One region of the Virgibacillus kimchii genome, then DNA from elsewhere that is predicted to be linked to it. Evidence: riboswitches for the same ligand, from Rfam matches in the RefSeq annotation. Region 1 holds a riboswitch; each other region holds the start of a gene.
The links. A riboswitch is a leader RNA that binds a small molecule or an ion and turns the genes downstream of it on or off. The one in region 1 is predicted to bind cobalamin.
Positions count from the first base shown of each region.

Region 2: it holds a riboswitch for cobalamin, as region 1 does, so the genes downstream of both, ACZ42C_RS15630 (ribonucleoside-diphosphate reductase subunit alpha) here and ACZ42C_RS16865 (acyl-CoA thioesterase) in region 1, are expected to answer to the same signal.
Region 3: it holds a riboswitch for cobalamin, as region 1 does, so the genes downstream of both, ACZ42C_RS09225 (DUF4430 domain-containing protein) here and ACZ42C_RS16865 (acyl-CoA thioesterase) in region 1, are expected to answer to the same signal.
Region 4: it holds a riboswitch for cobalamin, as region 1 does, so the genes downstream of both, ACZ42C_RS13670 (1-propanol dehydrogenase PduQ) here and ACZ42C_RS16865 (acyl-CoA thioesterase) in region 1, are expected to answer to the same signal.

Region 1 covers NZ_AP043951.1:3,489,502-3,497,756, reverse strand. Annotated here, with positions in the region: gene ACZ42C_RS16900 (heavy metal translocating P-type ATPase) at 1-1,823, opposite strand, end outside; gene ACZ42C_RS16895 (ArsR/SmtB family transcription factor) at 2,131-2,457, opposite strand; gene ACZ42C_RS16890 (ZIP family metal transporter) at 2,680-3,405, shown strand; partial or broken gene ACZ42C_RS16885 (Mur ligase family protein) at 3,559-4,107, shown strand; partial or broken gene ACZ42C_RS16880 (M24 family metallopeptidase) at 4,137-4,706, shown strand; gene ACZ42C_RS16875 (DUF3219 family protein) at 4,766-5,044, opposite strand; gene ACZ42C_RS16870 (YaiI/YqxD family protein) at 5,182-5,625, shown strand; gene ACZ42C_RS16865 (acyl-CoA thioesterase) at 5,716-6,186, opposite strand; cobalamin riboswitch at 6,317-6,499, opposite strand; gene ACZ42C_RS16860 (hypothetical protein) at 6,653-6,787, shown strand; gene ACZ42C_RS16855 (TIGR00341 family protein) at 6,818-7,801, shown strand; gene rnhA (ribonuclease H) at 7,943-8,255, opposite strand, start outside.
Region 2 covers NZ_AP043951.1:3,255,597-3,263,851, forward strand. Annotated here, with positions in the region: gene ftsH (ATP-dependent zinc metalloprotease FtsH) at 1-665, shown strand, start outside; gene ACZ42C_RS15610 (type III pantothenate kinase) at 964-1,740, shown strand; gene hslO (Hsp33 family molecular chaperone HslO) at 1,787-2,659, shown strand; gene ACZ42C_RS15620 (peptidylprolyl isomerase) at 2,702-3,604, shown strand; gene cysK (cysteine synthase A) at 3,694-4,620, shown strand; cobalamin riboswitch at 5,247-5,440, shown strand; gene ACZ42C_RS15630 (ribonucleoside-diphosphate reductase subunit alpha) at 5,572-7,776, shown strand; gene ACZ42C_RS15635 (flavodoxin) at 7,773-8,207, shown strand; gene ACZ42C_RS15640 (ribonucleotide-diphosphate reductase subunit beta) at 8,188-8,255, shown strand, end outside.
Region 3 covers NZ_AP043951.1:1,842,685-1,850,939, reverse strand. Annotated here, with positions in the region: gene ACZ42C_RS09250 (MBL fold metallo-hydrolase) at 1-202, opposite strand, end outside; gene ACZ42C_RS09245 (YbaK/EbsC family protein) at 314-835, opposite strand; gene ACZ42C_RS09240 (hypothetical protein) at 996-1,313, shown strand; gene ACZ42C_RS09235 (hypothetical protein) at 1,407-1,568, shown strand; gene ACZ42C_RS09230 (DMT family transporter) at 1,624-2,541, opposite strand; cobalamin riboswitch at 2,743-2,934, shown strand; gene ACZ42C_RS09225 (DUF4430 domain-containing protein) at 3,089-5,740, shown strand; gene ACZ42C_RS09220 (DUF4430 domain-containing protein) at 5,808-6,686, shown strand; gene ACZ42C_RS09215 (energy-coupling factor transporter transmembrane component T) at 6,683-7,570, shown strand; gene ACZ42C_RS09210 (ABC transporter ATP-binding protein) at 7,543-8,255, shown strand, end outside.
Region 4 covers NZ_AP043951.1:2,845,412-2,853,666, reverse strand. Annotated here, with positions in the region: gene ACZ42C_RS13680 (SulP family inorganic anion transporter) at 1-1,393, shown strand, start outside; gene ACZ42C_RS13675 (dipeptidase) at 1,502-2,542, opposite strand; cobalamin riboswitch at 2,751-2,933, shown strand; gene ACZ42C_RS13670 (1-propanol dehydrogenase PduQ) at 3,404-4,537, shown strand; gene ACZ42C_RS13665 (ANTAR domain-containing response regulator) at 4,947-5,519, shown strand; gene ACZ42C_RS13660 (histidine kinase N-terminal domain-containing protein) at 5,506-6,873, shown strand; gene eutA (ethanolamine ammonia-lyase reactivating factor EutA) at 7,016-8,255, shown strand, end outside.

The DNA of each region.
Region 1 (8,255 bases):
GAACTAACTACAACTAAAAAGGCAACAACTGCCATTGAAAAAATAATATTTTGCCAGATAACTCGACTCATTTTTGAAGAAATTTTATGAGCCTTTACTAATTTAGTTAAATCATTCTGCATTAGAACCAGATCAGATACCTCTACTGCAACATCGGTACCATCTCCCATAGCAATACCGGCATCTGCATTTACAAGAGCCGGTGCATCATTCACACCATCTCCTACCATTGCCGTCACTCCATATTTTTCTTTCTGTTCATTTATAATATTAGATTTATCTTCAGGCATTACATTCGCAATAACTTCGTCAAGACCTAACTGTTCGGCAACAGCTTTCCCTGTCATCTCAGAATCACCAGTGATTAAAGTGGTGTGTATACCAAGCTTCTTAAAATAATCAATGGTTTCTCTCGCTTGTTCTCGCGGCACATCCATAAGGGCTATAAGCCCAATAACTTTTTCATCTTCTGCTACGTATACAACAGTATTTCCCTCTGAAGCCCATTCATTATTTAAACGGATATACTCATCGGAAACACCATCAAAAGAAGTGGGCTTACCTATCCGATAATTTTTCCCATTATAATCACCTGTCAGACCTTTCCCAATCTGATTGGTAACTTCAATTTCTATTTTATTTTTAGCTTCAAATTTTTCTAAAATAGCATTCGCCAGTGGGTGATTGGATTCTTTTTCAAGAGCCACTATAATATCAATAATATTCTCTTCATTCACTGAATCAGCAAAATAATAATTTGTTACTTCAGGTTTTCCATTAGTAAGGGTTCCCGTTTTATCGAAGGCAATTGTATCTATATCCGCTAATTGCGATAGGTAAGTACTTCCTTTTGAAAGCACTCCTTTTTTAGCTAGATTAGAAGTTGCTGACAATGTTACTGATACGGTAGCTGCTGCTAGAGCACACGGTGAAGCAGCAACTAAAAGGACTAAACTTCTATAAATACTCTGTGACCATGTCCAGTCAAATAGAAAAGGTGTCAGTACCATTACTAATGGTATTGCGATTAAAACTAAAGTAACATATTTAGGTTCAAATTTTTGTATAATACTAGCGGCTTTGGTTTGATTATCTTGGTTTGAATTAACCAGTTGTAAGATTTTCGAGAAGACAGTATCTTTACTCTCTTTTGTGACTTCCATTGTAAAAGTACCTGTTCCATTAATCGTACTTCCAAAAACTCCGTCCCCTTTTGACTTCTCTTTGGGGATGCTTTCACCGTTAATAGAAGATTCATCAATGGAAGTAGTGCCGGATAAAATAACTCCATCAATGGGCACTTGGTCACCGTTTAATACCTGAAGGCGGTCCCCAACCTTTAATTCACTAACATCAACAATTTCTGTATTTCCATCGGGGAGAATCCTTCTCGCTGTTGTTGGGTTCATTTCGAGTAAGTTGGTAATTTCTCTTTTACTTCTTCCTTCAGCGTAATCTTCAAGAAAATGGGCACCAGAAAAAATAAGAATCAATAATGTTCCTTCCCAGAAATTCCCCATTAAAGAAGCTCCAATTGCTGCCAGCCCCATCAGAATATGGGAGTTCGGGGTGAATCGCTTTTTCATCTTAGTATTTTCAACAGTTTCTCCAATACCTTCAAGAATGATTACATGGTAGCCAGCTGTGATTGTAGCGATTGAAAATAAAATATTTTGTAATAACACATATTCGTCGTTTAAAAATAATGCAATAAGTGCCAATGCTAAACCAATAAAATACAAAACAATTGGCATTTTTCCATGATCGTGATCGTGACCGTGGCTATGATTTCCGTGTGACTGGTGCTCTTGAATATTTTCCATATTATCACCATCCTAAAAAATATAATATAGGTCCAATACATCCGCTTTTTGTTTTACACGAGCTAAGAAGTTAAATGATCGCGTTCAAATTTTTGTATCCAATAAAATATCCGATTTTAACTTTTAAACCTTGTTCACGAGCCACTCTGAACTCAACCCGCTTTCTTTCCAGGTATCATACAACCCTTTCCAGTCTAATTCCAAAACCCTCTACCTTTCATTATTGTTAATATATATATATGCTCATATAACAATATTAAAAACATAGCTTATTAATACTGACCCTTAATATTGTGGCAAAGGGATACTAATGATGATAGGCGTGTTCTATCGTTTGTCTTAGCATATTCATTACGTGCTCATCATCATGAGAGTAATATAAGGTTGTCCCATCTCTACGATATTTCACCAAACGTAAATTTTTTAAAAAACGTAATTGATGCGAAACAGTCGATTGTCTAAGGTGTAAGTTCTCTGCAATTCCATTCACAGAGTACTCTTTATGAAACAATAAATTAAGAATCCTTATTCTTGTTGGATCACCTAATGCTTTAAAGGTTTGTGATACTACAAATAATGTTTCTTCATCCAGGTCTTTATTATCTATTTCTGCCTGTTCCTTGTTATCGTCCATAAAAATTCCCTCCTTTTAAAATTTATATGTATAAAAGAAAGATCGAGTAATAAGCTGATTAAGCTGACTTTATATTTATTCAAACTGTATATGCGTATATTAGTATATGCTCACATTATACATTTACTGAAAAAGATTGTCAAGCAGCATAATAATAAAATAGAATATTATTTTGTTCGTAACAATATAAACTAAAAGACAACCTTATTAAGGAGCGATTGTATGGCTGCAACTTGGATAATTAGTGTGTTCGCCTCCGCACTTGGCATTAGTGTCGGTGGAGGAATTGCTTGGATTTTGAAAGGGTTACAACGAGGATACGGCTTTATTTATTCATTATGTGCTGGACTTATAGTAGGGTTATTATTTTTAGAAATGATTCCGGAAAGTATTGAGTTAGGCGGTTGGGTAAATCTCGCCATTGGCATCACAATTGGTTTAGTACTATTTCAATTCATTCATCTATTAATGGACAAAATAACAATTATCACAGCTAGTCATCAAAAAGATATTTTTGTTCGTTCCGGGGTGCTTTTAACTTTTAGCATTGCACTTCACAATTTTCCTGTTGGAATTACGCTTGGATCGACGCTGGGTACAGAGATAGGAGAGCTAATGCTAACTACACTAGTATTACATAAAATACCAGAAGGAATAATTGTTTTTACCCCATTGTTTCTTGCTGGATTCGGCATACTTACTTATGTGTTTATCACCGTCGTTATTACATTACCAATTGCTTTAGGGGCATTACTGGGGCAATTATTTAATATAGAATTTCCTTCCTTGCTTGCTTTTATGATAAACCTCTCTATTGCTATCATTTTTATGGTTGCAGTAAAAGAGATTTTCGAAGAAGCAGTTAGAAATTCAACGTTATTATACTCTTTAGTAATTGGATTATTTGGATTTGGAATTATATATTTGTATATGATCATTTCACTATAGCAATGAAACTCTTTTCATTAGCACTTTTTTGGTGATTTTTAAATATTACTGTACTGTTAAGGAATTATTACATCTTAAAAACTTCACACTTTCTCCATAAAATACTATTAAACTTAGTGAATAAATTCCTTTGTTAAAGGAGTAAAAACATCTATGAAAGCAGAACATGTAATTGCCAAACTTGAAATTAAGAATGATATAAAACCTGATACACTAAACATATCTATTGAAGGGGTAGCTGATAGTTCAGTCAATGTACGAAAAAATTATATTTTTGTAGCTATCCATGGCTTTCATTCTAATGGAAGTGACTATATTTCTGAAGCTATTGAAAAAGGTGCTTGTTTAATCGTAGGGGAAAGGAATATACGTGATTTGCCTGTTCCCTATATTCAAGTTGATAACAGCAGGAAAGCTATAGGAACCATTTCCAGTAATTTTTACAGGAATCCCTCTCAAAAAAAGCTTATGATTGGTATTACTGGTACAAACGGAAAGACAACAACAAGTTATATTCTGAAACATATTATAGAAAGCAGCGGAAAAGCCTGTTCTCTAATCGGAACGATACAAAACATTGTTAATGGCCAGTTTAGGAAAAGTGTTAATACAACTCCAAGTTCATTGGATTTACATAGAATAATTGCAGAGAGCAACGATGAAGTTATCATCGTAGAAGTTTCTTCACATGGTTTATCGCAGTATAGAATACAAGGTATAGCATTTGATTTTTGCCTTTTTACAAATCAAAATTCGGAGCATCGGGCCCGTCTTTTTCTCCCATTGTCCTATCTGGTGAAAAAGCAGCATTGCCACATGGAAAACCAGCAGACCGAAAGTTGCAAAAAGGCGATTTTTTATTAATTGATTTTGGGGTAATTACCAAAGAAGGATATTGTTCAGATATTACAAGAACCTTCATTGTCGGGGAAGCATCCGAGAAGCAAAAAGAAATCTATGACATCGTACTGCAGTCTAATCGAGCAGGAGTGAATTCTGTAAAAGCCGGAGTACCACTGAAGACATTTGATATCGCTGCAAGGAATGTTATTAACGAAAGTGGTTACGGAGAATATTTTAACAATCGTATAGGACACGGTCTTGGCATCGAAGTGCACGAAGAGCCGTCCATTCATGAGAATAATGATAAGGTAGCAGAAAATGGATTATTCTTTACAATTGAACCCGGGATTTATATACCTGGCTATGGTGGAGTTCGTATTGAAGATGAGGTTTATATTAACGAAGAGGGAGTTGCTGAAGTATTGACTTCCTTCCCTAGAGAATTACAGATTTTATAGATAAGACAAATTTTACTCCCTTTCAATTAAGAAGAAATCAGCTAGTTTGCTGATTTCTTCTATTTTTTTTCAACAAGTTCCAGCTTAAACTCCCCTTCCGCTCCTTCTTTATAAAGATTTGTAACAGAAGTAGAATAGTTGGAAATGGTTGCCCTGAATGCCAGATTTTCATCCGGAACCTTTACCGTGAAGTCATTTTCATAGAGCAATGTAGTCACATCATGATAATCTTCATGGGTTACTGTAAATTCAAAGCCAATCTTTATTCGTTCACCAGCTTCTTTTGTAAACTTTTTTGCCTCGATTGGAAAATTATTAATCAAAACCTTCTTATACATAGCATCACCATCTGTCATTTATATTATCAGTTTGTCCGCCACAGATAAAATACGCAGGCTTGGACCTTGAGGAAACATATTGAAATAGTTATGATGGAACTATCATATCAATCTTAAAAAGAAATGAGTTAATCCGAATGAAAATTTACGTTGATGCAGATGCCAGTCCGGTTAAAAATATAGTGATTGAAGAAGCTCAAAGGACAGGGATACCTGTTGTTCTGGTCACAAGCTTTTCGCATTATTCTCCCGAAGAACCGCCTGCGGGAGTAGAAACCATTTATGTGGACACAGGTGCTGAAGCTGCAGATTACCGAATTATGAAAATGGCAGAAAAAGGCGATATGATCATAACACAGGATTATGGACTTGCTTCACTCGGATTGGCAAAAGGATGTACTGTCCTCCACCATAAAGGATTTGTTTACACAAATGACAATATAGACCAGCTTTTGCAAACCCGTTATCTCAGTGCCATGGCCCGAAAAAGCGGCAAACGGACAAAAGGACCAAAACCCTTTACCGAGGATGACAGGAATAAATTCAGGGAGCTGCTAATAAAGGTTATTGGTAAACAGTAGCTATAAACAGATCAATTTTACTGATTGTAAAGTTGCAAAAAAGTATCAACAAAAACTATGCTGATACTTTTTAAAGTTATATCTACTTCTTTATTTAACAGTTGCCCGCTTTATTCTGTTTTTCTTCCTGGCGGGTGCGGTTGCATGCAGCCTGCTTTCCTCTTCCGTTTCAGGATATACTTTCGGAACGGCTATCGGTCTTCCTTCTTCATTGACAGCAACCATAGTCAGAAAAGACTCCGTCGTCAACTTCTCTTCATTTTTAATGAGATCGTGCGCCGTCACTTTCACATAGACCTCCATTGAACTTGTGCCTGTATAAGTCACAAACGCTTCCAGTGTTAATGAGTCCCCCACTTTCGCTGAAGAAAGAAAATCTACAGAATCTATGGATGCTGTCACCACTGCACTGTTGGCGTGCTTCATCGCTGTTAATGCAGCAATTTCATCAATATATGCCAATACCTTTCCGCCAAATATCGTATCCAGATGATTCGTATCCGGCGGGAGAACCAATCTGGTTTGAACCGTTTTTGATTTATTAATCGGTACATTTTCCACTATGATCACCTCCTGCAAAATAAAAAAACACCCTCTATTTCAGAAGATGTCAACACACACATTTAAATTGAATCCACTCCATTTACATGGATTCAATTAATCGCAACACCCTCCTATCTCCCGTAGGATTCAAATGTCCTTCCTTATGGCAGGTATCCTGGCTCAGAATCATCAAGAACTTTTCCCTTCCCATTTCAATACAGAAACAGTGGATGCAAAAGAACTCTCCCCATCACAGTGGCGGGACCGCGTTGGATTTTCACCAACTTCCCTTTTCAACTATTAAACAGTCACCATAGGCAAGATATTAACTTACGTTTAGTATAGCATTTCTATCAGGAACTGTCCTTTCTAACATTTTAAAAGAGATAATGACTCTGATCTGCTTTCGTTTTTTAAAAATGCAATTCACCTACTCATTGTGAACCTTTCCACCTAAATCCGGTATTTTGCTGGAGCATCCCTTATGTTGAATAAACCACTTAGTCTCGCAGCACAGTTCTTTACGAAACTACTGAGCCAGACGGAGGGGAATCTTTTGTTTGAGAAAAATACTGCAGGTGAAATGAAAAAGAAAAATAAAGGCAATAATAAGGCGTAATACTTTCTTTTGTATATGGGAGACGAAATTATGCCATTACAGTTGCTTGAAATTTATGCCCCTAAAAACTTTTTAAATATAGAAGAAATTGAAGATCATTTTTCTGTTATTTCTTATTGGAGTTTCGAGGAGAGTAAAGAGGAACATTTAACACGAATTTTATTAGAGACGAATGATGTGGAGTCAGTGCTTGATTACTTGGAAAGATTACCCGGTGGCGAAGAGGTTTATCAGGTTATGTTGCTGCCGGTACAAACATATCTTCCCAGAAAAAAAGAGAAAGAAGAAGAAGAAGAAAAAAAAGACCTGCAGCGAGCAAGTCGGCATGAATTATATACGACAGTTCAGGGATCAAGCCGTATAAGTGTTAGTTATATTTGGTTTATTATTTTCTCCGCAATCGTTGCTGCGGCGGGCATTATAAAAAGCAGTCCAGCAATCGTCATCGGCGCAATGGTGATTGCGCCACTCATTGGCCCTGTAACAGCTGTTTCATTTGCTTCCGTTCTCGGTGACTTTAAATTAATACGTCAGTCCATCATTACATCGTTAGTTGGAATAGGAATTCCAGTAGTAATTGCCGTTATATTTAGCTTTTTCTCCAATCCGCCAATTTACAGTGATGAGTTTCTTTCGCGGACAGAAATTCAAATTATTGATGTCATTGCAGCACTTGCATCCGGTGCTGCAGGTGCACTTTCTTTTGTCAAAAGAAAATCAGGCACGCTTGTAGGTGTTATGGTTTCAGTAGCCTTACTCCCGCCTGCTGTTGTATTCGGTATGATTCTCGGAACAGGGAATTGGACTGAAGCGCTTATCCCGTTTATTCTATTAATGGTTAACGTTTTCTCGATACTTTTATCAGCTGTCATTGTTTTCTGGCTAAGTGGTATTAAACCAAACAATTGGCAGGATTTGCAGAAGGCAAATATATCCAGGAAACTCTCTCTCCTATTTATTTTAACGATTACAATAATACTAATAACAGTAATTCTTTTTATCAATTTTGTCTGATAGGGTAAATATTACTTCTCTCCTCTCGTGAACCTCTTTAGCCAAGGAAACCCTATCAGTATCTTTGATTTAGCTGGAGTAGTTGGCAAAAGGCTATCTTCGTATAGATTTTGACTCATGAAGTATAACGGCTTAAAATAGCTATTTGCGCCCATAATCTGCTTTAATCTCACCCCATTTTTTTGTGTTCCATTTCAGCACTTTATTTTTGTATGTGTGATTTTCCAGCCAATAAATAGCACGGTCGATCAATTGCCATATTTCCTCTGTGGACGGATCTCTTTTCAGTGTGGTTGATACAGTCTTTTTCTTTACCCAATTGATCGCATTTACAGAGTCGGAATAAACAGTCTTTGTGCTTCCGATCTTATTTAGATAAGCCAATGCATGCACAATGGCAAGAAATTCCCCAAGATTATTTGTCCCCTTACGAATCGGCCCGTGTGAAAAAATC
Region 2 (8,255 bases), 230 kb from region 1:
TTCCAAGAGAAGACCGTTACTTTATGACCAAGCCGGAACTATTTGATAAAATCACCGGACTGTTGGGCGGCCGTGTTGCAGAAGAAATTATCTTCGGCGAAGTAAGTACCGGCGCTCATAATGACTTCCAGCGTGCCACCAGTATTGCCCGTAAAATGATTACCGAATATGGTATGAGTGATAAGATTGGTCCGCTGCAATTTACAAGCGGTGGTGGAGAAGTGTTCCTTGGCCGGGATATCGGCAATGAACAGAGTTACAGTGATGCTATTGCCCATGAAATTGATCAGGAAATGCAAAACTTCATTAATTACTGTTATGACCGGGCGAAAACAATTCTTACCGAGAATAAAGATAAACTTGAACTTGTTGCGAAGACATTGCTTGAAGTGGAAACCTTGGATGCAAAACAAATTAAAGGATTGTTTGAAGATGGCGTCTTGCCGGAACCGGAAGTTGACGAAACAGAAGATGTAAAAGTTAACATTAAATCCAAGGATGAAGAAGAACCTGAATCATATGAAGAGGCGAAAGAAAAAGAAGAAGAAAAACGAACAGAAAAAACGGATTCTGAAGATGTATCGGAGGACTTAAAGAAATCTGAAGAAGATGCCATTATGACGGATAACAAGCCTTCCGAGGATGACGAAAACAAAAAGAATTAAACGTGGTTAAAAAAGGCAATGGATCAGCACCCTGCATCTGGGGTGCTGACTTTTTTATTGTCACAGCCTGCGTTTTGAATAACAACCTTTGATGAAAAAGTAAAACCAGGCAATAATAAAAGGGAAGTCGTGTTTTTCATTTACTATGATCAAAAGAATGTCATCACCTCGTTTCTATTCTTTCTCATCTCCATAAAAGTGTGGTATATTAAAAAAATAAAAGCTGATCAGAGATCGGTGACTATAGTACTTTGCAAAAAAACGAGTTATACCGGCGTGGAAAGGTGCGTTACACTATATGTTATTTGTTCTGGATGTGGGGAATACGAATACTGTCTTAGGGGTATTTGATAGTAATGAATTAAAGCATGACTGGCGTATTAAAACAGACCGATATAAAACAGAAGATGAATTTGGTATACTGATTAAATCGCTGTTTGAACATAAAGGTTTATCATTATCGGATATAACAGGGGTAATAATCTCATCTGTTGTTCCTCCCATCATGTTTTCCCTGGAAAAGATGAGCAGGGATTATTTTAATATGGAGCCAATGATTATTGGACAGGCATCTGTTCGTTCGGCGTTGAAGATGAAATATCCCAATCCAAAAGAAATTGGAGCAGACCGCATTGTAAATGCGATTGGTGCGATTGACGAATATGATGTTCCACTTATCATTATTGATTTTGGTACTGCCACCACCTTTTGTTATATTAATGAGAAGAAAGAATACGTAGGAGGCGTTATTTCACCCGGGATCAGCATATCGATGGAGGCTTTATACAGTAAAGCTTCAAAGTTGCCGAAAATCGAAATTCAGGCACCTGAGCAGGTGATTGGCTCCTCGACGGTAGAGGCAATGACATCAGGTGTTTTTTACGGATATGTGGCACAGGTGGACGGAATTGTAAAACGAATTCAGGATTCTGTGAGTAATGAAGCTACGGTGATCGCCACGGGAGGGTTAGCACCATTAATTGCCGATGAATCGACCATGATTCAGCATGTGGATCCTGATTTAACATTGAAAGGGTTACATCTCATCTACCACCAAAATCAGCGTGAAAAGTAATTACATTCCACATAATAGATTTACACAACATAAAGGAGCGATCTCATTGAAGGATTATCTGGTAAAAGCTACTGCTTATGACGGAAAGGTAAGGGCCTATGCTATTTCTTCCACCGAACTCGTGAAGGAAGCGCAAAAAAGACATGATACATGGGCAACAGCTTCTGCCGCATTGGGAAGAACGATGACTATTACAACGATGATGGGTGCCATGCTGAAGGGCGAGGATACGATCACTGTAAAAGTCGAAGGAAATGGGCCGGTAGGTGCCATTATCGCGGATGGGAACGCAGAAGGAGAAATTCGCGGTTATGTGAAAAATCCGCATGTGGATTTTGATTTAAATAATAAGGGCAAATTGGATGTAGCCCGTGCAGTTGGAACAGAGGGGAAGCTAAGCGTGACGAAGGATGTTGGTTTAAAGGACTTTTTCACTGGGGAAGTTCCGATTATTTCCGGGGAAATCAGTGAAGACTTTACGTATTATTTTGCAAACTCTGAGCAGATCCCTTCTGCAGTAGCGGCAGGTGTTTTAGTGAACCCGGATCATTCCATCCTCGCAGCAGGAGGGTTTATTATACAGGTAATGCCGGGAGCCGGGGAAGACATGATTGAACAATTGGAGGAACAGATCCAGTCTTTTCCTGCCATTTCCTCACTCGTACAGGAGGGGAAGACACCGCAGCAGATCCTGGAAGTTTTATTAGGGGAAGAAGAGGTAAAGTTGCTGGAAACCCTGCCGGTGGAATTCCGTTGTAAATGTTCCAAGGAACGGGTGGAAAGGGCTATAGTTGGTCTGGGAAATGAAGAGATCCAGCAAATGATTGATGAAGATCATGGAGCTGAAGCAACCTGTCATTTTTGTAATCAGAAATATCACTTTACCGAGGAAGAGCTGACATTGCTGAAACAACAGTAGAAAGCTTAAAAAGGCTACAAACTACAGGGGGAGCATGAAACGATGTCCAAAAAACTGTTGCTTGGCATCATCATTGTATTGGTAATAACAAATATTTCCACATTGTTTCTTTGGGACAGCAGCGAAGATGAGGCAATGGTTTTTGATGGTGAGGACCAGGTGAAAAGTGCAGAGGAGGCAATAGCTTCCGTCAATGGAGAAGAGATTTCCTATCAGGATTGGATGGCAAAGCTTAGAGAACAGCATGGGGAACGAGAATTAAAATCAATGATTGATAGAGAAATCGTCAGACAGCTGGCTGCAGAACAAGGTATCGAAGTGGATGATAAAATAGTGGAGCGGGAAATATCCATGATTACCGCCATGCAGGGTATTATGCCGGAAAAGGAGCTTGAAGCGGAGAAAGAGAGCTGGCGGGATGATATTGAATACCGGTATCAACTCGAATTTTTGCTGACAGAAGATGTTGATATACCTGAAGAAGAGGTAGAGCAGCATTACAATACGTATCAAAATCAGTACGATTTTACTGCTTCTTTACAGCTTTCCCATATTATTGTAGAGGATTTTGACACGGCCGGGAAAGTAATCGATGAACTGGAACAGGGGGCCTCCTTTGATTTATTGGCACAGGAATACTCTATTGATGAGGAAACAAATACAGAAGGGGGCTATCTTGGCTTTATCTATACATCAAGTCAATTCATGCCGGATGGCTATGAAGAAGTTGCTGATGAAATGGAAAAAAACACATACAGTGACCCTTTCGCTGCCGGCCAGGGAATAGCCATCATTTATCTTCATCGTTCCCTTCCATCCATTGAATTTTCGTATGAAGAAATGAAGCCTTATGTGGAAAATGAACTTGGATTGCATGAACTGGAACAATCCCTTTCCGCAGATTCCTTATGGGATGATATGGAGATAGAATGGATTTACGAATAAGAATGAGAGTTAATTTATTGACATTTTCCTGTGAAAAGCATACAGTAATATTAAATCATACAAAGCTGATAGGAATTGGAGGAAGTTAAATGAGAGTTGCTGATAATATTACCGGCCTCATTGGGGAAACACCCATTGTGAAGCTGAACAGAATGACGGATGAAGATAGTGCGGAAATTTATTTGAAGCTGGAATTTATGAACCCTGCAAGTTCTGTAAAAGACCGTATTGCCCTTGCCATGGTGGAAGCGGCGGAAAAAGAAGGAGCATTAAAGCCGGGAGATACCATTATTGAGCCAACAAGTGGAAATACCGGGATTGGCCTTGCCATGGTTGCTGCGGCAAAAGGGTATAAAACTGTACTGGTTATGCCGGATACGATGAGTAAAGAGCGCCGTAATTTATTGCGTGCGTATGGTGCTGAACTTGTCTTAACCCCGGGTGCAGAGGCAATGAAAGGTGCTATTAAAAAGGCAGAAGAGCTGAAGGCAGAGCATGGTTATTTTATGCCACAGCAATTCAGTAACGAAGCAAATCCTGAAGTGCATTCCCGTACGACGGGACAGGAGATCGTCAAACAAATGAGTGAAGGCATCGACGCGTTTATTTCCGGAATTGGCACAGGGGGAACCATTACAGGTGCAGGTAAGGTACTTAAAGAGCACTTCGATAATGTGAAATTGTATGCTGTAGAACCGACAGACTCCCCTGTATTGTCCGGAGGGTCACCGGGACCGCATAAAATTCAGGGCATCGGAGCCGGGTTTGTACCGGATGTACTGGATACAGATCTGTATGATGACGTTATTCAAATTAAAAACGAAGAAGCATTTGAGGCTTCCCGTAAAGTAGCCACAACAAACGGTATCCTTGGCGGAATTTCCGCAGGAGCAGCGGTGGCAGCAGCGCAAAGAGTTGCCCAGGAGCTCGGAAAAGGAAAAAAAGTGCTTGCGGTCATTCCTGATAATGGAGAAAGATATTTATCTACACCGCTCTATCAGTTTGAGGAAGAATAAATTTAAGCATTAAAATAATTCAGCATATAATATGGTATACGAATGCTTCTTTGCGTTCGTATACCTTTTTATTATTTTTAAAACGTTTAATATCTCCAATCGGATTTAAGCGTTGCAGCTGGAGAGCGGGGCTCCTTGTATTTTTGGAAGAAATATAAAACGGGAGGGAACAGCCGTATAGCTGATGGATGAAAAAGGAAAGAACGGTCTAAAGCTCTCAGTTGAAGCTTTTCAAGTACATGGAAGGTCGAAAACAACTCCGGTCGTGTATGATAGAGTGCTACTCAGATGCATGGCACGTTGAAACTAGCGCTGATCTTGTATGATAGGAAGCTACTCAGATACATGGAGTGTTGAAAACAGCTCCTGTCTTATATGATAAAGTGCTACTCAGATACATGTAAGAGGTAAACGCATAGCAATCGTGTATGATAGCCTCCCTCCATGATCCATCGAAAGGCCGAAAACCGCTCCAATGATGTATCAAAAGCTTTAATGTCTGCCCCAAAAGCGATAATCTTTTGCAAACTCCAAACTTTACCATCAAATGAATTGCATAAAGAAATCTACTATGATAGTCTAGTAAATACAATATATATTAATGAAAATTGAATAAAACACTATATATAGTGTTCGCAAGCTAAGGTGACATCTTAGTCTTAATAGGGAATCCGGTGAAAATCCGGAACTGTCCCCGCAACTGTAAGTGTGGACGAACGGGTAAACCACTATACCTGCAGGCTTTACGGTCTCGGTATGGGAAGGGCCCCAGTAGGAGTGAAGCACGAGTCAGGAGACCTGCCATAGCTTGATGAGTTTCGTATCCTCGGGGTAAGCGATAGTGAAACGATGGAACGTGTTTCTGGTTTTCTGTCGTTTTACAGCCGTTTACCCCCGGGGTGAGCGGTTTTTTGTTTTCACGAAGGACATTATGATGAGGGAGGAAGAAACATGATTGTAACAGCGGAAGACGAACTGAAACGATTAATTGATGAAGCTGCAGCGGGGTTAAATGTAGATACGGATAAATTATTGGAAGAGTTTCAAGGGAAACCATATAACAGCGATCAATTAATTAAACGGGCACTGGAAAATATTGATGAAGCGAGTCCCGAATGGACATTTGTTGCAAGCCGCCTATATTTACACACATTATACACACAGGCTGCGGCAAACAGGGACTATAATTCCAGCAGGCGGTATGGCGATCTTTACCCATTAATTGAAACACTTACTCATAAAGGTATTTATACCGATCAGCTGCTGAATAAATACACCCGGCAGGAAATGGATTATTTTGCCTCAATTATTGAACCGGAGCGGGATCTGCTATTTAACTATCTTGGCCTGTATACACTTGCCACGAGGTATCTTGCGACCGATCATGATAAAAATATCTATGAACTCCCGCAGGAACGCTGGCTGATTATTGCGATGCACCTGATGCAGGATGAGGACGTCACACGGCGGCGTGAGTTTGTGGCGGAAGCTTACTGGGCATTGAGCAATTTATATATGACTGTGGCAACACCAACGCTGACAAACGCCGGCAAAACGCATGGACAGCTGTCCAGCTGTTTTATCGATACAGTGGACGACAGCCTGCAGTCCATATATGACAGTAACACGGACATTGCCAAGCTTTCCAAAAACGGCGGCGGAATTGGTGTATATATGGGAAAGATACGCGGACGCGGCAGCTCCATAAAAGGATATAAAAACATGTCCAGCGGTGTTGTTCCGTGGATTAAGCAGCTGAACAATACGGCAGTCAGCGTAGATCAGCTCGGTACGAGAAAAGGAGCGATCGCCGTTTACTTGGATATATGGCACAGAGACATTGAAGCATTTTTAGATTTAAAACTTAATAACGGAGATGAACGAAGACGGGCCCACGATATTTTCACAGGCGTCTGTCTGCCGGATTATTTTATGGAGCAAGTGGAAAAGCGCGGGGACTGGTATTTATTTGACCCTCATGAAGTGCGCGAGGTCATGGGCTATTCGCTGGAAGATTTTTTTGATGAAGATAAAGGGGCGGGGTCCTGGCGTGACCGGTATTTGAAGTGCGTGGCTTCTGATGAGCTGACCAAACGGGTGGTGCCGGCCATTGATATTATGAAGCGGATCATGAAGTCGCAGCTTGAATCAGGTACACCTTTTATGTTTTACCGGGATGAGGTAAACCGGCAAAATAACAATCCGCATAACGGGATGATTTATTGTTCCAATTTATGTACGGAAATTACTCAAAACCAGTCACCGACTGAATTTCTTGAGGAATTTACGGAATCAGACGGGACGATTGTGAAAAAATACAAGCCGGGAGATTATGTTGTGTGCAATCTCAGTTCCATTAATCTTGGGCGTGCGGTACCTGAAAATGTGCTGGAAAGACTGATCCGGATACAGGTCCGGATGCTGGATAATGTAATTGATATTAATACATTGCCGCTGAAGCAGACGCAGCTGACAAACCGGAAATATCGTGCGATCGGGCTTGGAACCTTTGGGTGGCATCATTTGCTGGCAAAGAAGAATATTAGCTGGGAGTCGGAAGAAGCTGTTGACTATGCAGATGAACTGTATGAAAAAATTGCATATCTTACCATTAAAGCAAGCATGGAGCTCAGCAGGGAGAAAGGATCTTATCCGGCATTTCCGGGCAGTAAATGGCAGACAGGAAGTTATTTTAATAATAAGGGCTATCATGATGACAAGTGGAATGAACTAAAAGGCAATGTGGGAAAGCACGGTATCCGCAATGGATATCTGATGGCTGTGGCACCGAATTCATCCACATCCATGATTGCAGGTTCTACTGCAAGTATTGATCCGGTCTTCAAACCGTTTTACTTTGAAGAAAAAAAGGATTTTAAAATTGCCGTAACCGCACCGGATCTGGACCATCACACGTATGGTGTTTACCGCAGGTCCGCCTATATTCTGGATCAGCGCTGGTCCGTAAGGCAGAATGCAGCCAGGCAGAAACATGTGGATCAAAGCATTTCATTTAATATATACGTGCCGAACACGATTAAAGCATCGGTGCTTTTGAACCTGCATCTGCAGGCATGGCGGGAAGGGCTGAAAACAACATATTATGTCCGTTCCACAGCCAATGATGTCGAAGAATGTGTGTGGTGTGAAAGTTGAGAAGTTTAATTGCTTATTTATCGTACAGCGGAAATACAAAGGAAACAGCGGAAATGATTGAAAAAGGACTGAAAACGGATGGGATGGCCGTTGAGATGCACCGGATAGGGATTGACCCTCCGGTGGATGCTTCCCGCTATGACCTTATTTTCCTCGGGACATTTACATGGGAATTGGGCGCCACTCCAGAAGAAGTAAAAGAATTTGTCCTGGAAATAGGCTATAAACCGGAAAATGTGGCAGTATTCGGTACCGGTGATACCCAGTTTGGCGGGGATGATCTTTATTGCCGTGCTGTAGATAAGCTGGCTGCCTTTTACGAAAGCAAATGGAACGGCCTGAAAATTGAACAGTCACCACGGGGATCCCAGGAGCCCGTAGTGGAAAACTGGCTGGAAGGAGTGCTTCACGATGTCAAAAGTCATACTTGAAAAAGCAAAAACACTGGAACCGATGAATCCGAATAAATCCACTGCACT
Region 3 (8,255 bases), 1.6 Mb from region 1:
GCGTGCAATAGAGTGCATCAATTTCATGCTTTTCCCAAAATGGGATTAGTGCTTTTTTTAATGTGTTAGGTCCTGCGTCCACGGCGATGCCATCGGAAATAAAACTGTATACATTCATACGGACAGATTGAAATCTGATGGTGCCGTTGGCCATGTGAACGTTATTTACTGTGTTATAATCTATATGTTTCTTGAAAAGCATAGTATTCCCCCGTAGAACATGAATGAATAGTCATTCACTTTTATTTTCTATTTTATACGAGTCCTGCCCGCAAATGCAATATATATTTGCAGGTAAAAAAAGAATGCTCCATTAAGTAGCATTCTTTGCACTTGTGCCTGCTGTCACTTTCGTATTTTCTTCCTGCCAGCCTTTACAAATGTCCACCCACTCTGTGGCAAATGAATACTCAAATAGTTCATCACATGTTAATTTAATTGCCGAGTTTGTACTGCCGCAAGCCGGAAAAACCAGATCAAATCTCTTCATGGAAATATCCAGGTAGACATCAAGGTCATTTGCCAATCCAAATGGACAAACACCGCCGACTTCATGTCCCGTTTGCTCAAGCACTTCTTCGGGACGGAGCATCCGGGCTTTAAAACCAAATGTACGCCGGAACTTTTTATTGTCAATTTTAGCATCACCTGCAGCGACTATGAGAATCGCTTCATCTTCCTTTCCTCTGAAAGAAAGCGTCTTTGCAATTTGTGCCGGGGCAACGCCGATCGTGTCAGCTGCTTGCTGTACCGTGGCACTGGAGCTGTCAAACTCCATCACATCCGATTCCCGGTTCCATTGCTTAAAATGTTCCTTCACACTTTTAATAGACATGTTTATCCCCAACCCTTTCCTATGTATTTTAATATGCATCATAACATGCTTTAGCACGATAAAGCAAAAGAGCATACATCACTTTTGCGCAGCACAGACGAATAAGCAGAACGATTTCTGGCACAATATAAGTAGAAAAGCAGCAAAAGGGCGGATCGTAATGAAAATAATAATGACGATTACTTTTATGATGTTCATATTCCCTTTGTCTCTTGCCATCCCGACGAGTGCAGCAGTGGATCATATAGCATCGGAAACGAACGGTTCTACCCATAATTGGGAAGAATACAGCACAAGCCACGAAACAATTGAAGTAGGTACCCATGAATATTCGTACTGGAAAAATTTAATCCGGCATACGCGTACCTGTCATATTTCCCACGTCATTAAAACGGTTGTATATTATTGTGATGAACATGACCATACAAAAATTGAAACAGAAGTGGTCGAAACGATTCACAGCGGAAATCATAATTAACTGGAGGGTTTTCAGTTATTCCCGTGGCCCCATGGGATAAGGACAAACGGTAGTTATTTATAACTTCATAATGGAAATGGAAAGGTGATGAAAATGGAAAGGAACCATTATGATCCGGCCAACCTGTCGGATGAAACACTGCAGCAAGTTCGTTCATTGGAAAAAACACTCAGCAAAGAAAAAGGAGAAGAGATAATCCTTATTGCATATGAAAATAATATGAAAGACATGGGGGAAAGCATATACAAAGGGTAGCTGTTCAGCTGCCTTTTATTTTGGAAACCAACAGGTAGCATATGCTTTCCCATGTTCATATTCTCTTTTTTCTCCGTTCGATCAACCAAGCCTCCAGACCGCCGGAGCCGAAAAGGACACCGGAAACAATAAAGATAAGCCCGATAAAATGTGAAAATAAGATAACCTCATTTAAGAAAATGGCAGCTCCAATGATGGAAAAGAATGTATTTAAATTCAGGAAAATAGATGTTTCCGCCGGTCCTAATTGACTGATGGCATAATTATATGCCATATGACCGACACCGGTTGCGATGACAGCAGAAAATAGAAATACAAACCATACGGTAGAATCAACATTACTTAAAGAATTGATCCCATTTGGTTCTCTCCACAAACTGATGAGAAACAGGGCGACGGATCCAATTATTAACATGTACCCGGTAAGCAGTCTCGGATCCATGGTTTGCGCTGCCTGCTTGATGACTATAAAACTTAGTGCCTGGGAAAGAATCGATAATAAAATATAAAAGTCACCCATATTAATGGCATCAACCCCGCCACTGCCGGCCAAAACGGTAAAACTTACCCCAATAAATCCGAAAATAAAACCGGTGAGTTGAAGCTTCGTAGGTTTTCTTTTTAAAATAACCGTAGCAAATATTACGGTCAACACCGGGCCCATTCCTAAAATCAATCCTGTGTTGGCGGCGCTTGTCATCGTCAGGCCGGATGCTAAAAAGTAGTGGTGCAATACAACACTGAAGACTGCTCCTCCAGTTACATAGAACCATTCTTTATTTTTGGGAAGCCGCACTTTTCCCGAAAAAGCCAGAATGATAAATACAACCAAACCGGCCGTGAGAATTCGAAGGGAAGTAATCGTAATGGGCATGAAGTTTTCCACGATCACTTTTAGAGCAGATACATTCATTCCCCACATAAGCATAACGAATATAACGATAAGATAAATATTGCGTGTGTTTTTGTTCAACTTAAAAAAGCACCACCTGTATATACTGCTGAATCTATGAAAAGGCTTGTTTGCCGTTAACTATAGTATAGTAATGTAAGTAAGTCTATCATATTTTTTGTAGCGGGTGAATAAACATGACTTTCTATTATTGGAGGCTGTGAAATGAATAAATAGAAATGAAAGTTGACGGAAAAAATTCTGTCGATTATAATATAGGTAATTGAATACGGAAAAACAGGTTGATTTACACAGACTGCTGTAAATCATCAATAGGGAAGTCCGGTGCAAATCCGGCGCGGTCCCGCCACTGTAAATGGGAGTTTTCTATTCATATACCACTGTCCATCGATGGGAAGGTGATAGAAAACGAGGAACATGAGCCAGGAGACCTGCCTGTTTTTTACGCCATTCAACCTACGAGGATAGGGAGGTGTGTCAGCGCATGATATCATAATGTTTTTAATTCGTACATATATGCCGTGAACACATAGTTAAGTAAACATCTTCTCGTTGTTGAGAGGATGTTTTTTTGTTGTGGAAATTCTATTGATATGGAGGAAACGCAGTGATTAGATGTAAAGGAATCAAAAGTTCATTTATTGTTTTAATAGCAACCATTTTATTAATTGCACAATCCAGTATATATACTATTCCAACAGTTTTGGCGGAGACCTTGACAAATGGAGTTACCATTACGGCAATTGATGAAGAAGGGGAATATGTAGTTGAAACGGAAGCTGTTTCATTTGATGAAGGGGATACAGCGTTAGATGTACTGGAAGAAGCAGCAGATGTTGATTATGAGGAAACGGATCATGGTCAGTTGATAGCAGGCATAAATGACTTAAAACCCGAAGCCGGATATTACTGGGGATTTTTTGTCAATGGTTCATCAGCTGACGTGGGCGCAGATGGATATGGGCTGACTCATGGAGATAATCTATTATTTAAGGTGGTCGATGAAGATATACGGCCACATGCCACGATAGACGTAAAAGTATCTGCTGTTGGCTTGGATGATGAAGAAGTTCTGCCGGAAACGAATGTGGATATAGTTGAATTTGCTACTGCTTATGATGCATTGGTTCAAGCCACAAATAAAACGGGGATAGACCTCGACGTTACAGTTGATTCCGCGTGGCTGACTTTTATCAATGATCTTGACGATAGATTGGATGATTCAGCCTACTGGGGCATGTACTTAAATAAAGATTATATGGAAACAGGTCTTGTTGGACAACAAATGCAGGAAGGGTACCACCTGGAATTAATCGCAGAGCGCTTGGATGATGGAGAGCCCGAAGAAGAACAAAACAATGATGAAGATGCAACAGAAGAACAAGAAAGTAATGGAGATAATGAAGACGATCAGGGAAGCAATGGTCAAACAGAAGAAGAACCAACAAAAGACTTCCTGATCGATGACTCTGAAAGTGAGAATCTGCAAGAAGTAACTTCTGCGTCTATTGAAAAATCTGCTGATTACCTGATAACAACCGACAATCTGGGTTGGTATGGTTTTATTGCATTGAACGCTTTGGATAAAGAAGTTTCTCAGGAAATAGCCAAAAACTCGGTTGACAGTGTTGTAAGCAATGAAGGGGACTTTCGAAATGTAACGGATACAGCCAGAAACATTTTAATTCTCACTGCAGCAGGTAAAGATGCTACGGATATTGAAGGGTATAACCTGATTGAAAAGTTAACCAATCATGAAAGAATGGAAAGTCAAGGGAATAATGGACCCATTTATTCACTGCTGGCACTGAATAGCGGTAATTATGAGGTGGCAGATGATGCAATATGGACAAGAGACCGTTTGATTGAACGCTTGTTTGATGAACAATTGAATAATGGCGGATGGGCATTGTTTGGCACCGCCACCAGTGTGGATTTAACAGGGATGGCTCTGGCTGCACTGGCTCCGCATCAGGAAAATGAAGATGTTAAAGATGCTATTGACCAAGCGGTAAACTACTTATCTAATCGTTTTGTTGAGGAAGGGGGATACCCGGACCAATGGCATGGGGGGGACTCCAGTCCGTCAGTAGCCATGGCGCTGATCGGTATGGCATCTGTTGGAATGGATCCTGCCGGTGCTGAGTTAACGACAGAAGAAGGCGTTCATTTAGTGGAGCACTTGCTGAAATTCCAAAAAGAAGATGGAGGTTTCAGCCAAAACCTTGATGGTTCTTCCAATGGTCCAGCTTCCAATCAGGGGTTACTCGGTCTTGCAGCATATGATAAATACGTGAATAATGATGGAACAGTATTTGATTTTAGCGTTGCAGAGGAAGAAGACAAGCCGGAAAATGACGGGGAAAAAGCAGATGAAGAAGAAAAACCGGAAGAAGAGAAATTAAGCGGTAAAACAGAAAAAATTATTAACCCAACTATCACAATAAACGAAGAGAAAAACGAAATGTTTACCCGCATAGGTGCTGATGATATTTCCGGAATAACTGAAAATGAAGTAATCATTCAGTCCGAAAATGCTCCTGAACAGTTGGTATTTGATGTGGAAATAAGTAATGAAGCATTAAATATATTAGTTGATACGAATAGTGATTTAACAATTGACAAAGGAGATGTTAATTTACACATCCCGAACCTGGTGTTACAACAAATCCTTAAAGAAGCAGGAGATCATCCTGTAAATATTAAATTGGTAAAATATGAAGCCAGTCATGCTTTGGGACCTGTTTATGATTTCACTATTACTTCAGGGGGCAAATCCATTACCGAATTTAATGGAAATAAAATTACATTAACTTTCCAGGTGGATCAGGAGCTGGCAGCAAATGTGGATCCCGACAGTATAAAAGTATTTTATTTTAATGAGGAAACGAGTGGATGGGAAGTATTGGAAAATAGTGTTTACGACCCAGAGACGGGTTTGGCTACTGCAAAAACAACACATTTTAGTATATTTGGTGTATTTGAACTCGGTACAACGACAGATGTTGAACCGACTGTTACTGAACCAGTTTCAACTGTTGTTGAAGATGAAACGGATGAAAACGGGGAGACAACGGACCGTCCTTCTGATGACAATTCAAAAGAACAAAGTGAAGCAGAGGCTGCAACAGATAAAGCCGGAAGCAAACTGCCGGATACAGCTACCAATCTATTTAACTTGATGTTAATCGGAGCAGTTCTGTTTTTAACCGGAGTCATTATCTTCATTGTAAAAAGAAGAATGGAGGTCCATTCATAAAATGAACAGGGTAATCCGGCTCTTTCCGGATTACCCGATATTTGCGTTATAGAGGAGGTTTACAATCATGAAACGCACAATTTGTCTGCTTGCTTTAGGGGTTTTTCTTATATTTTCAGCAGGATGCAGCATGGGGGAACCACAGCATGACCAGGAAGCCATAACGGAAACAGAAGAATCCGCAGAATTTGATGAAGCAGAAAATCACCGATCAAGGGCACATGACATTATAGATAAAATTTTAAAAGATTACGAAGGGAAACAGGAAGAACAAACGGAAGAAACCGAAGAGACAAGTGCGTCTGAAGATGTTACGGAAGAAAATGAAAGTGATGTAAATGAAGCAGAAAATGATCGTAACGATGAAGATGAAAAATCTACTGCTTCGAATGAAACAGCAAGCCAATCAAATACTTCAAATAATGCTTCAAATGATAATTTTTCAAGTAATAATGATTCAGGTAATTCATCCAAAACATCCTCTTCCAATGGGAACTCAGCGCAATCAAAAAACACCAGTAAAGAAACCAATGAAAAATCAAATAAGAACAGCGATGAGAAATCCAATGAAAAACCAAAGGAAGAGCAAAAGAAGGAACCAAAAGAACCGGAAAAAACAGTGACTGTTTCCATAAAAACCGGGGATGTAAAAGGAACCATACTATCTGAAACTGAAGTTCCGTGGAATGATGGAGATACTGTATTGGATGTCACTCAAAGAATTGTACAGGAAAGAGGTATACAAATTAGTGTCCGTGGTTCGGGAGCCAATGCTTATGTGGAAGGAATGGATAATTTATATGAATTTGATGAAGGTCCATTAAGTGGCTGGCATATACTTGTCGATGGGGCGATGATTGACAGAAGTGCCGGAGCATACCCGGTCAGCGAAGGGCAGTCCATTGACTGGAACTATACCGTAAATTATCTGGAAGATTCCCAATGATAAGAGGCATTCGTTCTTTCCACCCATTTGTATTATCTGTATATTATGTGTTTGTCATCATTGGTATCATGCTGTACCAGCACCCTGTATATCTGGCTGCAGCTGTATTGCTGATTCTTTTCTTTCATTTCATGTTGGATAAAGGAAAAAGGTTGAAAAAATGGGGTTGGATGATTGCGCTTATGTGCACACTGATCATCCTTTTAACCCCGCTATTCAATCGCAGAGGGAATCATATTCTATTTTATTTCATGGATAATCAAATTATGCTTGAAGCAGTGATCCAAGGTATCATGATAGCTCTTACACTTGCTGGTATTTTAAGTGTTTTCGTTACTTTTAATATTGTGTTAACAGCTGATAAATTTTTGTTTTTATTTTCAAAGGTTTTTCCTCAATGGGCACTGCTTACCATGCTTTCGATGAGATTTGTTCCATTACTGATGCGGAAAATTCAAGATATGCAAAGTATCCAGCAGGTTAAAGGACTGTCATTAAGCCAAGGTTCGATACGGAGACGTGCCAATAATGGAATGCAGCTAGTACAAATGTTGTTAACCGGTGCCTTGGAAGATTCCATTCAGGCGGCGGATTCCATGTCAGCGAGGGGCTATGGTCTGCAAAAAAGAAGTAATTACCAAGCCTATTATATGAAGCGGAGGGATTGGAGTGCACTCTGCTGTTTGCTTTTCGCTGGTCTTTTTCTTTTTTATGGCTGGACGCGTGGTAATGGCGTATTGCAATTATTGCCTGTATTGGAACCATTAGCCTTGAATGGAGGAGATCCGTTTTATTTTATGATCTGGCTGTTATTTATTGGGTTTCCAATCCTGGCGGAAGGGAAGGAGGTTCTTCATTGGAAATTATATCAGCGAAGAATATAACGTTTTCTTATCCCGATTCGAAAGAACCAGCATTAAAAAATGTTGAACTGTCCATAGAAAAAGGTGACTTTACTGTACTTTGCGGGACATCGGGGAGTGGAAAATCCACGTTACTTCGGTTACTTAAATATGATATAGCCCCGCATGGAAAAAGGCAGGGGGAGATATTTTATAAGGGAGTAAACGTGCAAGAAATTTTACCACTCACCAGGGCAAAGGAAATCGGGATGGTTTTTCAGGACCCTGATTATCAAATTGTTATGGATACAGTAATGGATGAATTGTTATTCGGCATGGAAAACCTCGGTTTCTCCACAGAGGACATGCGCAAGAAGATGGCAGAAATGGTTCATTTCTTTGGGTTGAATAACCTATTAAGAAAGAAGACAGAGGATCTGTCAGGAGGGGAAAAACAACTGGTCAATCTTGCCTCTGTATTACTGCTTGACCCGGAAGTCCTGTTGCTGGATGAACCAACGGCACAGCTGGATCCCATTGCTGCTAAAGAATTTATCCATACGCTGGAACGGTTAAATGATGAATTTGGGATAACCATTATCTTGGTCGAACATCGGTTGGAAGAGCTTTTTGCCATTGCCGATCGTGTGTTCATTTTGGAAGAGGGTAGTATTTCTTACATGGGTTCTCCGAAAGAAGTGACAGAAGTTCTAGTCAATCATCCAAC
Region 4 (8,255 bases), 640 kb from region 1:
TATGGGGATCTTTAAGTTGGGTTCATTAATCAAATATATACCCCGCCCGGTGACGATCGGTTTTACATCGGGAATAGCCGTCATTATTTTCACCGGACAAATTGGAAATTTTCTCGGGCTGACAGGTATGGAAAAACATGAAAGCTTCCTCGCCAATATGCAGGAGATTTTCCTGCATATCGATTCGGTCAGTCTGTACAGCATCGTGACGGCTGTGATCTGCCTGGTTGCTGTTTTACTGACCCCAAAGTTGTTTCCCAAAGTGCCGGGCCCGCTTGTGGGACTGGTAGTCTCGACTGCAGTGGCCAGCCTGTTTTTCACGGGAAGCATCCCGACAATCGGGACCGTTTTTGGCGAGATACCCAGCAGCCTTCCCGCATTTCAAATGCCGGAAATCACCATAGAACGTGTATTGCGCCTGTTGGTGCCTGCTTTCACGATAGCCATGCTTGGCGGGATTGAGTCTCTGTTATCAGCTGTTGTTGCCGATGGGATGACCAACAGTAAACATAACAGTAATCGCGAGCTGGTCGGCCAGGGGATTGCCAATATTGTCACGCCTTTATTTGGCGGAATTCCTGCCACAGGGGCAATTGCACGGACGGCAACCAATATTAAAAGCGGTGCCTACTCACCAATGTCGGGAATCATTCACGGCATTTTTGTTTTGGTGACGTTATTACTGCTGGTCCCATACGCTTCCTATATTCCGCTGGCAAGCATGGCACCGGTTTTAATGGTCGTAGCCTGGAATATGAGTGAACGGAAACAGTTTGCCCATGTACTGAAAATGAAGTCGGGTGATTCGCTTGTTCTGCTGACTACATTCCTTTTGACGGTTTTTACAAGCATTACAACCGCGGTCGTGGTGGGAATCATTTTGGCAATTGTCCTGTTCGCCAAACGAATGAGCAGCATGCTGGTCATCTCAAAAGTTTTCCCGGATGAGACACAAACGGAAGAAAGAGCAAAACTGCATGCCCTCGATCAGCTGAAGGAATATCCGGATATCAGCATTTACACAATTGAAGGACCACTATTTTTTGGAGCGGCACAGGCATTTGAACAACGTGTGTTAAAGACGATTAACTACAAACCGAAAGTGCTCATTTTGCATATGGGCAGCGTACCATTTATGGATGCAACTGGTGCTACTCACTTTAACAATATGATCGGCTACTTTAAAAAGAATGACGGGATTCTGCTTGTAACCGGTGTTGTGCCATCCCTGAAGGAAACATTGAAAAGGTCAGGGCTGTATGATGAGATTGGCGGGGAGTATTTCTATGATGATGTGGAAGATGCGGTGAATTTTGCCAAGAGAGCAACAGGAGTGGACTCATCTGGCAGAAGGTCTTTGATAAAGGGGGCGGAGCGGTTTGTTGAACCATAAAAATCACCCCGGACATCTTGGTAGGATGACCGGGGTGATTTTTCCCATTGCAATGATCATGACCAGGTAAGTTAAAAACAATGCTCCAACTTGCTGAAAATATGTCTTCTATCTGGATAAGACTTCTTTATGGACACGCAGGAAATTTCCACCATAAATTTTAATAATCTCTTCTTTATTAATGCCTCTTTCCAGTAATTTTTCCGTTAGTTTTTCCAAACTGTCATGGCTGATAATATCAAATGACCGATCTTCCATTTGATCGAGCATGGCTTCCGTCAAGTATTTATAAAGCATATCGCAGCAATCAAGTCCCAGGCCGATATGGTCAATTCCCACCGTTTTTTTCATATGTACGATATGATCTGCCAACAGGTCGACAGCCCCCTTATGAGGATCGGCCGCAGCAATTCTGCTTACCACATTAATTCCTGCCACGCCGCCACGACTGGCTATATCCTTCAGTTGTTGATCCGTCAGATTTCTCGGTGTTTGAGCTACTTCCCGTGCATTGGAATGGGAAGCGATGACAGGGCCTTTGGCAAACCGGAATACGTCCTCAAAACCCCGATCATTGATATGGGTTATATCGATAATCATCCCCAGACGCTCCGCTTCTTTCACCACCGCTTCCCCAAATTGTGTCAGGCCTCCGCCGCGGTCTTCTTCCTCCATCGTAAAATGGCATCCATCAGCAGCCTGATTGCGCCTGCTCCAAGTCATGCCGACAAACCGGACACCGAGTTCATAGAAAATGCGTAATAAAGACAAATCATTATAAAGCGGCTCCACCCCTTCGAAGGAAAGCATAATGCCTACTTTACCGCTCCGCCTGGCTTCCACAATATCTTCATATGTTTTGCAAAGCATAATATGTTCCGGTGACTCATCAATCTCAGCGTATAAAGCACTGACCTGATTCAATGCCTTATGAAGCACCATTTCAGGAATGAAAGCATCCTCGATAAAGATAGAGGAAACAATTAAATTAAACCCACTTTTCCTGAATTTCGGTAAATGGTCTGTTTCAATCACCTTTGTTCTTCCGGCAGCACGCTGTTCCACGACATCCAAAAGCAAGTCGAAATGTGCATCAATGATAAAGGCATCCTCATGAATTTCCTTAATATGTGCTTGAATTTCCCCCACCCACTCTCTATTATCCGAAATATTTTGCAAATAAATCTTAACATAACTACGAAAGAACTGCGAACAAGAGCTTTTCTGATGATTCGTTTATTAAGATAAGTAACCTGCACTATTGCTCTATTTATCCTGATGGGTTGTACGGGTGTATTTAGCACGTAGTTAAAATTGGCATTTTACAAATTATGCTGTATAATAAGAGACAAATAAAACTTCATATATTTATTTTGGTTCATTTACATACGTAAATGATTAAAAAGGAATCAGGTGAAAATCCTGAACGGTCCGGCCACTGTAAATGGAAATTTTACTCTATATGCCACTGGGTATTCCCCGGGAAGGCGGAGTAATGATAGCCATGAGTCAGGAGACTTGCCAGAATAAAATGCACATTAACCTTCCGGGAAAAGGGGCTGCATGATTAATCCATATATTTAATTGGATATATCTGTAAACTCTCAACCTGCGGAAGGGGAGAGTTTTTTTAATGTGAAAATAAACCTTGCAGTTACAAAGGTGTAACTCAAACTGTTAAAAATAAGCTACAACGTCGTGGCTTCATTATTTATGAACCAGTTACAATGGAGTAACCAGTTCATATGATCCGGCAGACAGGTAGACATGATTTCTATCCTGTCTGTGCTTTTTTTTTGTGATCTTTGTCAAGAACAGAGAAACTGGAAGAGAGCGTTTTTAATAATAATTGACACTCTATCTCCCAAAATAGTATAATGGCTCTAGACACAATGGCGTGTAACATGAAAGAAAGCAAAGGAGCTTTACAGAAGGGGATTCTTCTGTAAAGCTCCTTTTTTTGTTTTTTAAACGAACCAATACAATCCAGTGAAAAGGAGGAAGATGATAATGGAAAAAGTATCACTCAGTACGATGATATATTCTGGAGAAAACGCCCTTGATCATTTAAAAGAATATGAAAAAAAGCGCATTTTTATCGTGGCGGATCCGTTTTTAATGGAGTCCAAAATGATTGAGCAGGTGGAAGGCCGGCTTGTGAGGGGACAAAATGAATGGGAGTTGTTCAGTGATATCGTTCCCGATCCACCAGTAGAAAATGTGGTGGCGGGTGTAAAGATAATAGAAGCATTTAACCCCGATATTATCATTGCGGTTGGTGGTGGATCTGCAATTGATGCTGCCAAGGCAATGAAGGAATTTGCCACAAAAATTTATGAATTTCGGGCCCTCCCGCTTATCGCTATCCCAACAACGAGTGGGACAGGCTCTGAAGTCACCTCGTTTTCCATTATTACCGATAACAGTAAAGGGATTAAATATCCATTAGTTGCTGATTCGCTAATCCCTGAAAAAGCCATTCTGGATACAGATTTGGTCAAAAGTGTCCCTCCGTCTATTACAGCCGATACAGGAATGGATGCGTTGACACATGCAATTGAGGCTTATGTTGCACTGAACGCCAATGATTTTTCTGACGCCATGGCAGAAAAAGCCATCCGTCTGATTTTTGATTATTTAAAAGATGCTTATTACGATGGGGAAAACAACATTACTGCAAGGGAAAAAATGCATCATGCTTCCACGATGGCGGGCATTGCCTTTAATATTGCAGGTCTGGGGATCAATCACAGTATTGCCCATGCGTGCGGGGCCACATTCCACATTCCCCATGGACGGTTGAATGCTATTTTACTGCCAAAAGTCATTGCTTATAATTCAGGGGTAAAGGGCTACAGCAATAATGACCTGCAGCCTGCAGCTGATAAATATGCGGCTCTTTCCAGACTGCTGGGACTTCCGGCTGCAAACAGTGCCAGCGGAACAAGGAGTCTGATCAAGGAAATTGAAAAATTGCGGTCCGCATTGGAAATGCCTGCAGATTTCAGGAGCTACGATATAGAATATACAGATAGTATTAAAGAAAAAGTTGCAGAGGCAGCCCTGGAAGATAGCTGCACCGACACAAATCCTTTAGCGCCGGGAAAAGAAGACATTATTTCCATTTTAAAACAGTTGAAATGACGACCGCTTCTCCCGTCACGCATCATTATACGTGCAGCCACGAATCAAAGTTTGAGCTGCAAAAAATATATTTATCTTTGTATACTATTTCACTTGCAAGAAACCGTTTTCGGTAATATAATATATGTATAAGCACAATGGCGTGCTTCTCGTAATGATATTCATTTAAAAATTACACCAAAAAGCAAAGGGGCTTTGGAAAAGAACTATTCTTTTTCATGGCCTCTTTTTGTCTTTTTTACACTAAAAAATACAAACATAACGCGCGAAGGGAGATGGATGCCGGGGGCCTTTCATGTAGTGATTTAAATGTCGATGCAAGGGGTATATTAAAGAACACAGGTTTTACAAAGAAAAACATAATTATGTTACTTCAGAGGAATTAATATAATTTCTAAGGAGCGTAATGATGGGAAATAGAATTGTGATAGTCGATGATGAACCTATTACAAAGATGGATTTGCAGGAACTGTTGGAGGAAGCAGGCTACACAGTAGTAGGACATGCTTCGGATGGGTTTGAAGCAATTGATGTATGTAAGGAACAAACTCCGGATCTGGTCATCATGGATATTAAGATGCCAGTGCTGGACGGCCTGAAGGCAAGTAAAAAGATTATGCATGATCAAATTGCCGGCGGGATTCTTTTGCTTACGGCCTTTTATGATGAAGAATTTATTAAAAAGGCTAAAGAAGTAGGGGCATTGGGTTATTTAGTAAAACCCCTTGATGAAAAATCTTTTATACCTACAGTGGAAATGTGTATTTCCAGGGCAGAAAAGATTCAAAGCCTGGAGAAAGAAGTTGAAAAAGTATCCCAAAAGCTGGAAGATAGAAAAATCATTGATATTGCCAAAGGGCTGTTAATGAAAGAAAGAAATCTGGATGAGCAGGAAGCTTACTCCCTATTGCGTAAAATGAGCATGGACGGGCGTACATCAATCAGCGAGATTGCGAGGACGATTACGATTGTCTACGATTAAAAAAGCGAAGATGATGGAGTTATGCAGGAAGTACAGCAGTTTGACCGACCAGGAGATAGATTTTATTCTAAAAAAAACGGATGCCGTGGATGAATTGGCTGAAGTATTTGACTGCGACGTCTTTATTGATGTACCACTGAAAAACAGTACTGCTTCCATCGTAATATACCATGTGCTTCCCGTTACAAAAAAGTCGTTATATAAAAAATCACCTGTCGGCCAGCCCGCATTAAAAATGAATGAACCGGGTGTCTGGAAAGTATCCCGTTCCGGCGGCACTTTGAAAGGGTATAAGGCTTTCACCCAGGAAGATGTATTTATCAGGCAAAACATCCATGCCATAAACTATGGTGATAAGGTGCTTGGCACATATATTCTGGAAAAGGCTTTTCATGAAGAGCAGGAATCGGCAGAAGAGAAAAATGACTATATGACGATGACAGCAAAATTAAACAATTATATAGACGATGCAATTTATTTTTTCGATGTATCAGGCAAACTTATATTTCAAAATGACAGGGCGGATAGCTTTTCGGATAATTTGTCGAAAGAAGACGTCCATTACAACCAACTGTTTGGAGATCAGGTTCCGTATAGTGAGCTGGTATTAAATGAACATAAACAATTTGAATCAGAAATCTTTCTGGATGAAAAGTATTATTTGCTGAAACGGATTATGCTGGAAGATGATCAGTTAAAGTTTGCCATTATTCTAAGGGATATTACCCAGCTGAAGGATAAAGAAGCAGAGATTATCTCTAAAACTGAAGCAATTCGCGAAACGCATCACAGGATAAAAAACAACCTGCAGACGATGGGCTCTCTTCTGAGAATGGAAAGAAGAAGGAGCAGCAATAAGGAAGTAAAGCATATTCTGACAGATAATATGAATCGTGTCATATCCATTGCCGCGACGCATGACATTTTGGCAAGGCAACTTGGCGATCGGGTGGAATTAAACGAAGTATTGAAGTTTATTGTAAATAACCTGAAAAGAAGTTATTCACTGATGGACAATATTGAATTAGTTCTTGACTTGGAAGCATCCATTATTGTGCCAAGTGATGTGGCAACATCGGTTTCCCTTATAGTAAATGAGCTTGTGCAAAATAGTTATAACCATGCTTTTCCTGACGGGACCAAAGGCAGAATTAACATCTCTATGAAAAAAGAAGAAGCGGAAGTTGTTATTTCGGTGATCGATAATGGCGTCGGTTTTTGCATCGATAAAGTGAAGGGAAACAGCAGCCTGGGAATATTTATTGTACAAAACTATGTTAAAGATAAATTAAAGGGCACCATACAATTTAATAATAGGAAAAGAGGAATGGAAATTACATTCCGTTTCAAATAAGGCTTTTACAATGACGTATAAGCTGATCCGAAAGCAAAGAAGCTTAAGGTATAAAATGTGCTGCATGTTTATGTGCGCATGATTTGTACTTTAAGCTTTTTTGCTTTCTATTGGCAGGATATCTGACTGGAGGTGATAAGTTTTGGCAGAAAAAATGTTAAGTGTTGGCATAGATATCGGGACTTCCACGACACAATTGGTATTTTCGAGTCTGGCAATTGAAAATGTAGCCTCTGCCTTTAATGTGCCCCGTATCATCATTACGGATAAAGAAGTCATTTATAAGAGTGATATTATCAATACCCCGCTTTTGGAAGGGTCCAGAGTGGATCAGGATAAGATCCAGCAATTCGTGGAAGCGGAATACAAGAAGGCAGGAATTGAAAAAGCAAAGATCCAAACTGGTGCCGTTATTATAACCGGAGAAACAGCCAGAAAGGAAAATGCAGAGGAAGTACTTCAGGGACTAAGTGGTTTTGCCGGGGATTTTGTTGTGGCAACTGCAGGACCGGATCTGGAAAGTATTATTGCAGCCAAAGGCGCAGGAATGCACACATTTTCGAAGGAGAACTCCGCAAAAATAGTAAATTTGGATATTGGCGGAGGAACGAGCAATCTGGCAGTAATGAACCGGGGAAGGGTCGTTGATACAGGGTGCCTGGATATTGGCGGGCGTCTCATTAAAGTGAATAAAGAAACGAAGAAAATTGAGTATATATCCGAAAAAATCCAGCGTCTTATTAAAGAAAATGGCTGGTCCATACAAATCGGGCAGACAGCAACAAAAGAACTGCTCCAACCTGTTGTAAACAGAATGGCAGCGTTGCTTGAGGAAAGTGTCATGGCAAAGGCCCCAACAAGTCAGTTGGACATGATTGCAACCCACAAATCGATCAAGGATACAGATCATATTACACATATCTCTTTTACAGGAGGTGTTGCCGAAGCAATATATAAACCAGCCGATCAGCAGGATGTTTTCAAATACGGGGATATTGGTTTGATGCTCGGAACAGCAATAGCAAAATCATCCATTACAGCGCATTTCAGTCTGGTGGAACCAACGGAGCTGATCCGTGCAACTGTTGTAGGTGCAGGATCACATACAACAGAAATAAGCGGAAGTACCATTACGTATTCAGAAAATCAATTTCCGGTAAAAAATATACCGGTACTCAAACTTCCGGATGAAGATATGAAAGAAACCGGCAATTTTGCTGAAATCATTCAAGAAAAAATGAAATGGTTTGAAGTGAAGAAAAACAAACAAAAAGTGGCGATTTCTTTTACCGGTAATCAGCATGCCAGTTTTTTCGAAATAGTGAAGATGGCTGAAGAGATTATAGATGGAGTGAAAGATTATACAGCACTTGGTTTGCCGT